One region of the Halobacillus sp. ABR2_026 genome, then DNA from elsewhere that is predicted to be linked to it. Evidence: predicted binding sites of a transcription regulator. Region 1 holds the regulator's gene; each other region holds the start of a gene.
What was found. Region 1 encodes Rex, which represses fermentation and respiration genes when NADH is low (regulators of the CRP and FNR family bind a similar motif). Its sites were predicted from a motif close to TTGTGAAATATTTCACAA; they were not measured.

Region 1 (3,174 bases):
GTCGCGATTATGATAAAGCCGATCAGATCGAAACGCTTCGCTGGATCTGTTTCCGTCCGCTCAAGAAATCTCGAAGACAGGATCAGACCCGTCAAGCCAAATGGAATGTTGAAAGCAAACAGCCACGGCCAATCGACATATTGGATAAGAAACCCGCCGATGGTTGGACCAACTGCCGGTGCAACCATCGCGGCAACTCCGTACACCCCGACGGCGAGCCCCCGCTCATAGCGCGGGAACGAATTGAAGATAAGGGCCATGGCAATCGGCATCATCAATCCACCTGCCGCTCCCTGGATAGCCCGGGATAGAATGACCATTCCTAGCGTGGAGGAAAAGAATCCGAGCATAGACCCTGCGATGAAAATACAAAGGCCCGTCAGATACACTTTCTTTTTCCCAAACCGGTCTCCGAAATAGCCGGTCAGCGGCATCGTCATCCCCATGGAAACCATGAAGATCGTCAAAATCCAGCCGACGGCGACCGCATCGGAATCGAAGATCTCGATAAACCGGGGCAGAATCGGGTTCAGCATGCTGTTGTTAAGTATGACCGTAAATGTCCCGAACAGGACGGACACGACCACGAGCCATTTATGAGGCAGTTTACTCAATTCTCTCACCCGCTTTCCTTCGATACTCGAACTATCTTATACTATACCACCTGTACCGTTCTTTAACCATGATCCTGCACGTTTCGACTGGATGCGACAGATCGCCGGTAAACGATTTTCATGCTCACCTGTTACAAAAAAGGCCCAGCCTTAGGCTGAGCTCTTGTTTATTCGTCATTCTTATAATAGATCATGTTATCCGTCCACTCTCCAAATTCATAAATGAACCCTTTACGGGTGCATTCAAACTCCATCCCGACACGCTCCGCTAGCGTTTGAGATGGAAGGTTATCCACGTTGATGTGTGCCTCAATCCGGTGGTAATTCAAGTCTTGAGCACCAATTTTCAGCGCTTCGGAGACAGATTCCTTCCCATATCCATTCTTCCAATGTTGATTGTGAATCGTATAGCCGATCCTTCCCCATTGAAAATCATGGCGTGCAAGTGTGGAAAAATCAATCATCCCCACGTTCTCATGGTTTTCCTTTAAAAAGATTCCGTAGACGTAAGCCGTATCGTCCGCTGCTAATTGGCGGTGTTTATCGATGAGGCCTGCAAACCATTCTTCTGTACACTCCCCCATATCCACACGGCCTTCGTCGTGGCGATGCCTGGACGGAAGCCTGCTTTTGAACCCTTGCAGCCAGCTTTCGTAGTCACCGGTTTCCAAAGGCTTAATGATCAACCGTTCTGTTCTAGCACCGATCGTAGATGTTCCCAAACTTCTGCCTCCTAAAAAAAGAGTGTAAAACCAAAAGGATTTACACTCCGCTCTTTTATTATTCTTCCTCAGTTCCTTCTTCATTCAATGGGTAATGCTTCAGGAAATAGACTAGCGCCTGAAGTTCAATCGCAAGGTCGATATGATGAACCCTCACATCAGATGGCACGCTGATCCTCGCAGGGGTAAAGTTCAGAATCCCGGAAATACCTGCCTGAACAAGCCTGTCTGCAATCCCTTGAGCAGCAGATGATGGAACCGTAAGGATGGCCACTGAAATATCGCCGAGATTCTTTTCCAAATCGTCGATGTGCTCGACGCTCACCCCGCCGACCTCAGAACCGACCCGCTCCTCATTAGCGTCAAAAGCGATTTCGATTTTCGTATTGTTGTTCTTCGTAAAATTATAGTTCAAAAAGGCCGTCCCCAGGTTCCCGACACCGATCAGAGCGACGCGCGTCGTTTCATCCTGGTCGAGCGTTTTTCTGAAAAAGGAAAGCAGATACTCGACATTGTATCCGTACCCTTTCTTCCCGAGCGCTCCGAAATAGGAGAAATCGCGGCGGATCGTCGCTGAATCGACTTTGACCGCATCACTCAGTTCTTTCGAAGAAACCCGCAATTTGCCCTGGGTATGAAGGTTGTTCAAAAAGCGATAATAGAGCGGCAGCCGCTTGGCTGTCGCTTGTGGAATCTTCGTTTGTTCGATATCCATTAGCACCGGACTCCTTTATCTGTTTCTCGTGTAGTCGCCGTTTTTCCCGCCTGTTTTTTCCTTCAGATAGGTCGGGCCGATGACCATCCCTTTATCTAGGGCTTTGCACATATCGTAAACCGTCAAGGCTGTTGCTGAAGCTGCCGTTAGCGCTTCCATTTCCACCCCTGTACTCCCCTTCGTCTTCACAGAAACTTCGATGTGAAGGACGGGCTGTGATCCAGTCTCCCACTCGAAAGACACATCGATTCCTTTCAATGAAAGAGGATGACACATCGGAATCCAGTCGGACGTATTTTTAGCGGCCATGATCCCTGCGACCTGTGCCACGGAAAGAACGTCCCCTTTTCCAATTTCATGGTTGGTGATTTTATGATGAATCTCTTCGTTCACTTGTATACTCGTTGCGGCGACCGCCGTCCGTACAGAATCCTCTTTCTCAGAGATATCCACCATACGGGCCCGGCCCTGGTCGTTGAAATGACTGAATTCGGTCATTTTCTCCTACCCCTTTTTGTCCAAAAATCGTTAACAGTACTGATTGAAACATTACTCTTATTCTACCAAAAAATCAAACGATAGTCGTTAAAGATTTCACAAACTTGGATAGCCTTGTGTTGCTAGGGGACCTGCTGTTGAGATACACTGATTTTATTGAGGTGAAACGACATGATTCTCATGCAATTGAACCAATTGACGAAGCGTTTCGGCGCCGAGTTGATTTTATCGAATATCAAATTGGAAGTGCAGATGAACGACCGGATTGCTATCGTCGGTCGAAACGGGGCAGGGAAATCGACCTTGCTCAAAATGATGGCAGGAGAAATGAGCCATGATGAAGGCGACATTTTCAAACCAAAAGAAACGACCCTGGGCTATCTGGCCCAGAATACTGGCCTGCAGTCTGAGGAGACTATTTGGAATGAAATGGAAAAGGTGTTTACTCATCTGAAGGACTTGGAGAAGGAACTCCGCTCCATGGAAGTCCAAATGGCAGACCCGGACCTGCTCGACGATCAGAAGCGTTATCAACAGCTGTTAACGGACTATGACCGTAAACAGGAATATTTCAAAACGGCTGGTGGCTATCAGTATGAAGCCGACATCCGTGCCGTGCTGAATG
Region 2 (3,174 bases), 210 kb from region 1:
TAGATATTGAAAACCATTGGGCTGAAGAAGAATTGATTCAGTTCAATCATTCCTCGTTACTTCAAGGGTACAAACAAGAAGATGGCACTCATGAGATGAAACCGGACGCCTCGATCACACGCGCAGAATTTGTTTCCATTTTAAATCGCGCCCTGGAGCTTGAAATGAACGACGGTACGGTCAATTTCGTAGACGTGAAAGATGGATGGTACAAAGACAGTGTGTATATAGCGGCATCGAATCAACTTGTTCATGGAGTCGGAAACAATACATTTGAACCGAACCGTCCGATTACACGCGCCGAGATTGCTTCAATACTTGTGAGAGGTTTCGAAGAAGGGATTGATTTCTCGGAAGGGGAACCTAAAAACTTCACAGACACGGAAGGACATTGGGCAGATGCTACGATCGACCAGGCCAGCCGGGCAGGAATCGTAGCGGGTACCACAGCTACCACCTTTAATCCGAACAGAAAAGCGACCCGGGCAGAGTCTGTTGTCATGATTAAACGTGCGATGGATAAAGACCGTCCAGAGAAGGGCGATAAAGCGGACGCAATAGCTTTAGTGGATGCTTATAATGATAAGCACAAGACTTCCCTGGACACTGAGGATACAGAGGGACTTGCTGATCTCGAGAAGAAAACGATGGGATACTATGAGGTCATACAATCTATCCGTACGCATTATGATACTCTGGCAATAGAAGATGAAGGCGTGACGTATTCGTTCGATTCTACAGAAACTCCCTCTCCTGAGATCACGCATCTCTCCAACTATTTTGCAGAAGCGAGAATTGATGAGGGGGAGTATGATGTAACGATCACTCGCACTGATCATAGTGGGGGGGAGAGATCGAAGACTTATTCGTATTCAGATGAGGCCGTATATAAGCTTCGTAAAACTCAAGGACAATGGAAGATCTACGATATATCACCTGCAGGGTACTAAAGGAAGGAAAGATCAGCTTATGGCTGGTCTTTTTTTGTATATCGTTCGGCAAATATGTAAACGTCCAGGCATTCACTCAAGTTGCCTGAGACTCTATTTCTCTTTCATTTGGATAAGGGGGATGAGGCGATTCTTTTGATCAGTGAAGGAGGTATGGGTGGTGTTTATTAAGGGGACGATGTTATAGAATTGTCATAGAATCATCTGTTTTACATTTAGCAATCCTTTGGCTGATGATTTATAATGAAGGTAATGTGAAAGTTTTCACAAAAAAGGTTGATAAGGGGTTTTATATAGATGAAACACCTCAAGAGATTTGCTTTCGCAGATCGCAAAGTTCTCATGCTTTTGGTCCTCACCTCGATATTGATCGGTGCGATGATCATTGGTCAGTCTTATTTTTTTGTAGCCATCGTCGATCGTATTTTTCTTGAGGAGCAGCGATTCCGAGATGTTTTTCCTCTTCTGGGAGGACTCCTCATCGTGCTCGCCGGCCGGTCCCTATTTACGTGGTTGAACGGACGGACAGGCGTTGCACTTGCTTCCAAAGCGAAACGGCATTTCCGTCAGTCCGTCATAGACAAATACACGCGTAATCCTGTCCAGTCCTCCTTACATGGTCAGTCGGGAAGGAAAGTGAGTGTACTGATGGATGCTGTGGATGAGGTGGATGGATATTTCAGCAGCTATATTCCACAAATGATACAGACCATGATCATCCCTTTGATGATCCTTATCGTCGTATTTACCCAGCATTTTTATTCTGGTTTAATCATGATCATCACAGCTCCTTTCATTCCGCTTTTCATGGCAATAATCGGCGTGATGACTAAAAAGAAATCAGAAGAGCAGATGGAGAAGTTGAACACGTTCTCTGGGAAGTTCCTTGATACGCTCCAGGGTCTGACGACTTTAAAACTTTTTGGACGATCAAAACAGCAGGAACAGGAGATGGAAAAAAGCAGCCTGGGCTTCCGTGATGCGACGATGGAAGTGTTGAAAGTGGCTTTCGTTTCTTCCTTGATGCTTGAGTTCATCTCCATGCTCAGTATCGGATTAATTGCCTTGGAGATTGCTATCCGACTTGTCGTATATGAGAGTGTCTCCTTCTTCACCGCCTTTTTCATCCTCATTCTCGCCCCTGAATTTTACTTGACTTTGAAAGACTTCGGGAGCGCTTTTCATACAGGAAGAGGGGCTTCGGGGGCTGTCAATCAGCTGACGACTGAGCTTGAGAATGAAGAGCAGCAAATAAGCTTTGGAAGTGGAAAATTAAAGGAAGGGATTCCTCCTGAAATCAAACTGGATCAAGTGGGCTTTCGCTATGAGCAGGGCTTCGAATTGAAAGGTTTATCGGCAACGGTTGCTCCTTTCACTCAGACCGCCATTGTAGGAAAGAGCGGTTCCGGTAAATCCACTCTTCTTCATTTGCTAGGCGGGTTAGCTCCACCATCTTCAGGGTCCATATTCGTCGATGGCCGTTCGCTGTTTGATTACGAGGAAGAAAACTGGTTTGGTCAGGTGAGCTACATTTCCCAGCACCCTTATCTCTTTTCCGGGACCATTGCAGAAAATATTGCCATCGGAGGGAGAGGAAATCATTCGATCGAAGAAATTCAAAAGGCAGCTGAGAAAGCAGGAATTCATGACCTCATATCTTCTCTGGAAAAAGGTTACGACACCCCTGTTGGTGAAGCAGGAAGGGGACTTTCTGGAGGAGAGAAGCAACGGTTGGCCCTGGCACGGACGTTCTTGAAGCGGCCTTCCATCATTTTGTTTGATGAACCGACGACAGGTCTCGACCTGAAAACAGAGCGGGTGCTGCAGGCATCCATGGAAGAGCTGTCCGAAATGGCATCGATCATCACTGTTGCCCACCGGATGCACACCATCCGGCACGCCGATCAAATTCTTATGCTCGATCACGGCCGGATTATTGGCAAAGGGACACATGGTGAATTATTCCAGAGTGTGAAGGAATATAAGGAAATGGTGACCGTCCATCAAGGAGGGAACTCTCTATGAATGAACTGAAGGAAGTTATCCGTCTGGTCGTAACAGAAAAGAAAGATATTGTGCTCTCTGTCGTCTTCGGGTTTCTTGCTGGAATATCGGCGGTCGGTCTGTTTGGAGCCAGTGGATATTTAATATCAAAAGCGGCGCTTATGCCTCCGTTGTATGCACTGACCGTTCTGATTGCCTTTTTGAAATTGTTCGGCTTTGC
Region 3 (3,174 bases), 160 kb from region 1:
TATCTGGATGACCTGGTGTGGCAGAAAATGTAAAACACAGACAAAAAACCACCTGCTTCCTCTTTGTGGAGGTTGGAAGCAGGCGGTTGTTGGTTTTATATTAATAAGCGAGTGCAAATAGTCCTTTGATATGGGAAAGGTAACGCACGTTACTAGCTTCTTTCATGACAGAAGCTGGGAGACCTTTTAATGGTGTCTGGTTGGCACCGATGAAAGCCACCGCATCCTTACGTCCAAGACTTGCAAGCGTACCGGAGTTCACAGGTTCGAACTCTTCGAAGCTCTTGTCTTCAAGGAATGCATAAAGGTTATAACCGACCGTTTCCCCCATCTGCCAAGCGATTTGGGCTGTTGGTGGTTGTGGACGCTCATCACCCGGTTTGAAGTAAACCGCACTGTCACCTACGACAAATACATCATTATGAGAAACAGATTGAAGGTAGTTGTTCACAGACGCACGTCCGCGGTTCACTTCAATGCCGGATTCTCCGACTAGTGGGTTTCCTGCAACTCCACCTGTCCATACGAATGTATTCGCTTCAAGCTTACGTCCATCTTTCAGCTCGATCACGTTTCCTTCCACATTGGTAACCGGAAGTTCAGTCAGGAATTCAACGCCGCGTTTTTCAAGGCTCTTCGTTGCTCTCTCAATCAAGTGATCAGGAAGCATCGGAAGAATCTTCGGCATCGCTTCTACGAGGGTCAACTTGATGTCATCAGGGTTGACGCCGTATTTCTTAGCCATCGCTGGTGTTTCATCCGCCAGTTCACCGACAAGCTCAACACCGGTCAAGCCACCTCCGCCAATGACGATGTGGGCATCCGCTTCGTTGTTCGTCTTCGCATAGTCACGAATACGGTCTTCCACATGGTTGCGGATTTTGTTCGCATCCTCTGCGGATTTCAGCACCATACTGTGTTCTTTCAACCCAGGAATGCCGAAATAGTTGGTTACACTACCAAGAGCAACGACCATCGCGTCGTAAAATAGTTCTGAACCGTCTTCAAGCGTGACTTTTTTGTCATTCACAGAGAAGGAATCGATGGTTGCAACTTTAAGGTTGATGTCTTTTCCTTTCAGCAGCTTCTCAAGCGGAAGTGCTGCTGCCTCTTCTGAGATATTACCAGCAGCTAGACGGTGCAGTTCTGTAATGATCTGGTGGGTAGGGGTTTTATTAATAATGGTAACGTTCGCTTCTGAAGCGTCCATGTATTGGCGTACAGACAATGCGGCAAGAAGTCCACCGTAACCGCCGCCTAAAATGACGATTTCTTTTGACATGTGAGATTCCTCCATTTCCTACTCTTTATGATTGCGTTCAGCGGATACTTTCAAGTATGCATTGACGAAACGGAACAATTTTTGTGCTTGAGGGTCTTTCAACATTTTCATCAACCCGAATAGTCCAATAACTTCTGAACTGCTTTCCGCGTGATCTTTTGCTTCGATGGCGTTCTGCGCTAATTCTTTAACAGAATGCTTCAGCGGTTCAGCCACTTCTGACATGAACTCAACCGTGTCTTGCTTCAGAATTTCATCTGTTGCAAGCGATTGAACCGTATCATAAGAGCTGGAAAGAATCTTCACCAATTCGGTCAGCTTCGGAAGTTCTTTCACAAGAACAGTCAAAGATTCCTGTACTTCTGGTTGCAGTAATTGATCGAGCAGTTCACGCTCGTCGCGAGCAACGTTCTGCTCTTCTTTTTCTGTAGTGAATGAATCTGCCATATCCACTTCTCCTTTTTTAGAGCCGGAGCCCCATTTTTTATAAGTAAAATCAATCGTTCAAGCAAAGAAAAGCCTGCTTGTATAAAACAGTAAAAGTGCCATTTTATATCTACCGTTACTAGAGTAAAATATAATCTTGTGAAGTACAACACATTCTGACAAAATAAACGCTTTCAACGAAGTTTTTTTCTATAAAAGTGGAATTTTTACAGCATCTTCAAGAAAAAAACGATGATCATCTTCTTTTTATCATTCGCCAAAGTTTTTTTCTCATTCCGGATGATCGTAAAGCTTTATCAGCTTACCGGTCCCTTGGAAATTAAGGCAGGTCATTCCCCGCTGCCCGATAGAGTTCATACCATTCTTCCCTGGACAAAATGATGTGAGAGGCTTTCGCTATATCTCTCATACGCTGAATGTTCATCGATCCGACGACAGGCTGGATTTTTGCAGGATGACGCAGAAGCCAGGCGATTGCAATAGCGGAGTCGGTTACGTCATACTTTTCAGCAAGTTCTTGTAATTTAGCGTTCACTTCAGGGAATGCCTCATTGCCTACAAAAGGACCTTCGATCATTCCATGCTGGAATGGAGACCAGGCCTGCACAGTAATATCATGCAGTCGGCAGTAGTCCAGCACACTGCTATCCCTTACGACAGCCGAGTCATTCTGCATGTTTACATTGAAACCTGCATCAATCATCGGGGTATGAACGAGACTCAGTTGCAGCTGATTGACGATCAGCGGCTCATCAAGATGCTTGCTCAGCAGCTCCATCTGCATTGGGTTCTGATTGCTCACGCCAAAGTGCCGCACCTTACCACTCTCCCGTAAAGTGTTGAACGCTTCCGCTACTTCTTCCGGTTCCATCAACGCGTCCGGACGATGGAGCAATAAACTATCTATATATTCGGTCCCTAATCGCTTCAGACTCCCATCCACCGATTCGAGGATATGCTCTTTGGAAAAATCAAAAAAGCCTTTGCGTATGCCGCATTTGGTTTGAATCTTGACGTCCCCCCGCTGAATGCTTGTCTCTTTGAATGCTTCTGAGAATACAGCCTCTGATTCTCCTTTTCCATAAATATCCGCATGGTCAAATAAATCGACGCCGTTCTCAAACGCATTCGATATAACTGTTGCTGCTTCCTGGCTGCTGAGCCCGTCCATTCTCATGCATCCAAGCGAAACTTCTCCGACTTCCACATCACTATTACCTAACTGGATTTTCTTCACATGGCATCCACCTTTCCTAATAAGCCTACCCTCATCCTATCATTTTCCCGTAAAGACTTAACAAATAACGCTTACCAATAAAAGGGGGACCAGGTCATCCAGAATCTGGATGACCTGGTCCCCCTTTTATTTCCATTTCCTCCACCCTCCTTATATAATTCAAATAAGGAAGATTCTATCTATGATGAGGGAGGAGAAATATCGATGG

Region 2: the regulator Rex is predicted to act here: its motif matches at 1,203-1,220, upstream of cydD (thiol reductant ABC exporter subunit CydD).
Region 3: the regulator Rex is predicted to act here: its motif matches at 1,866-1,883, upstream of ACXADE_RS02810 (helical membrane plugin domain-containing protein).

What each region holds. Positions count from the first base shown of each region.
Region 1 is NZ_JBSWTM010000001.1:368,849-372,022, reverse strand. It holds gene ACXADE_RS02055 (MDR family MFS transporter) at 1-614, opposite strand, end outside; gene ACXADE_RS02050 (GNAT family N-acetyltransferase) at 782-1,336, opposite strand; gene ACXADE_RS02045 (redox-sensing transcriptional repressor Rex) at 1,395-2,051, opposite strand; gene moaC (cyclic pyranopterin monophosphate synthase MoaC) at 2,067-2,549, opposite strand; gene ACXADE_RS02035 (ABC-F family ATP-binding cassette domain-containing protein) at 2,721-3,174, shown strand, end outside.
Region 2 is NZ_JBSWTM010000001.1:156,294-159,467, forward strand. It holds gene ACXADE_RS00915 (S-layer homology domain-containing protein) at 1-950, shown strand, start outside; gene cydD (thiol reductant ABC exporter subunit CydD) at 1,248-2,975, shown strand; gene cydC (thiol reductant ABC exporter subunit CydC) at 2,972-3,174, shown strand, end outside.
Region 3 is NZ_JBSWTM010000001.1:527,432-530,605, reverse strand. It holds gene ACXADE_RS02815 (NAD(P)/FAD-dependent oxidoreductase) at 101-1,282, opposite strand; gene ACXADE_RS02810 (helical membrane plugin domain-containing protein) at 1,301-1,729, opposite strand; gene ACXADE_RS02805 (aldo/keto reductase) at 2,049-2,966, opposite strand; gene ACXADE_RS02800 (cytochrome P450 family protein) at 3,171-3,174, shown strand, end outside.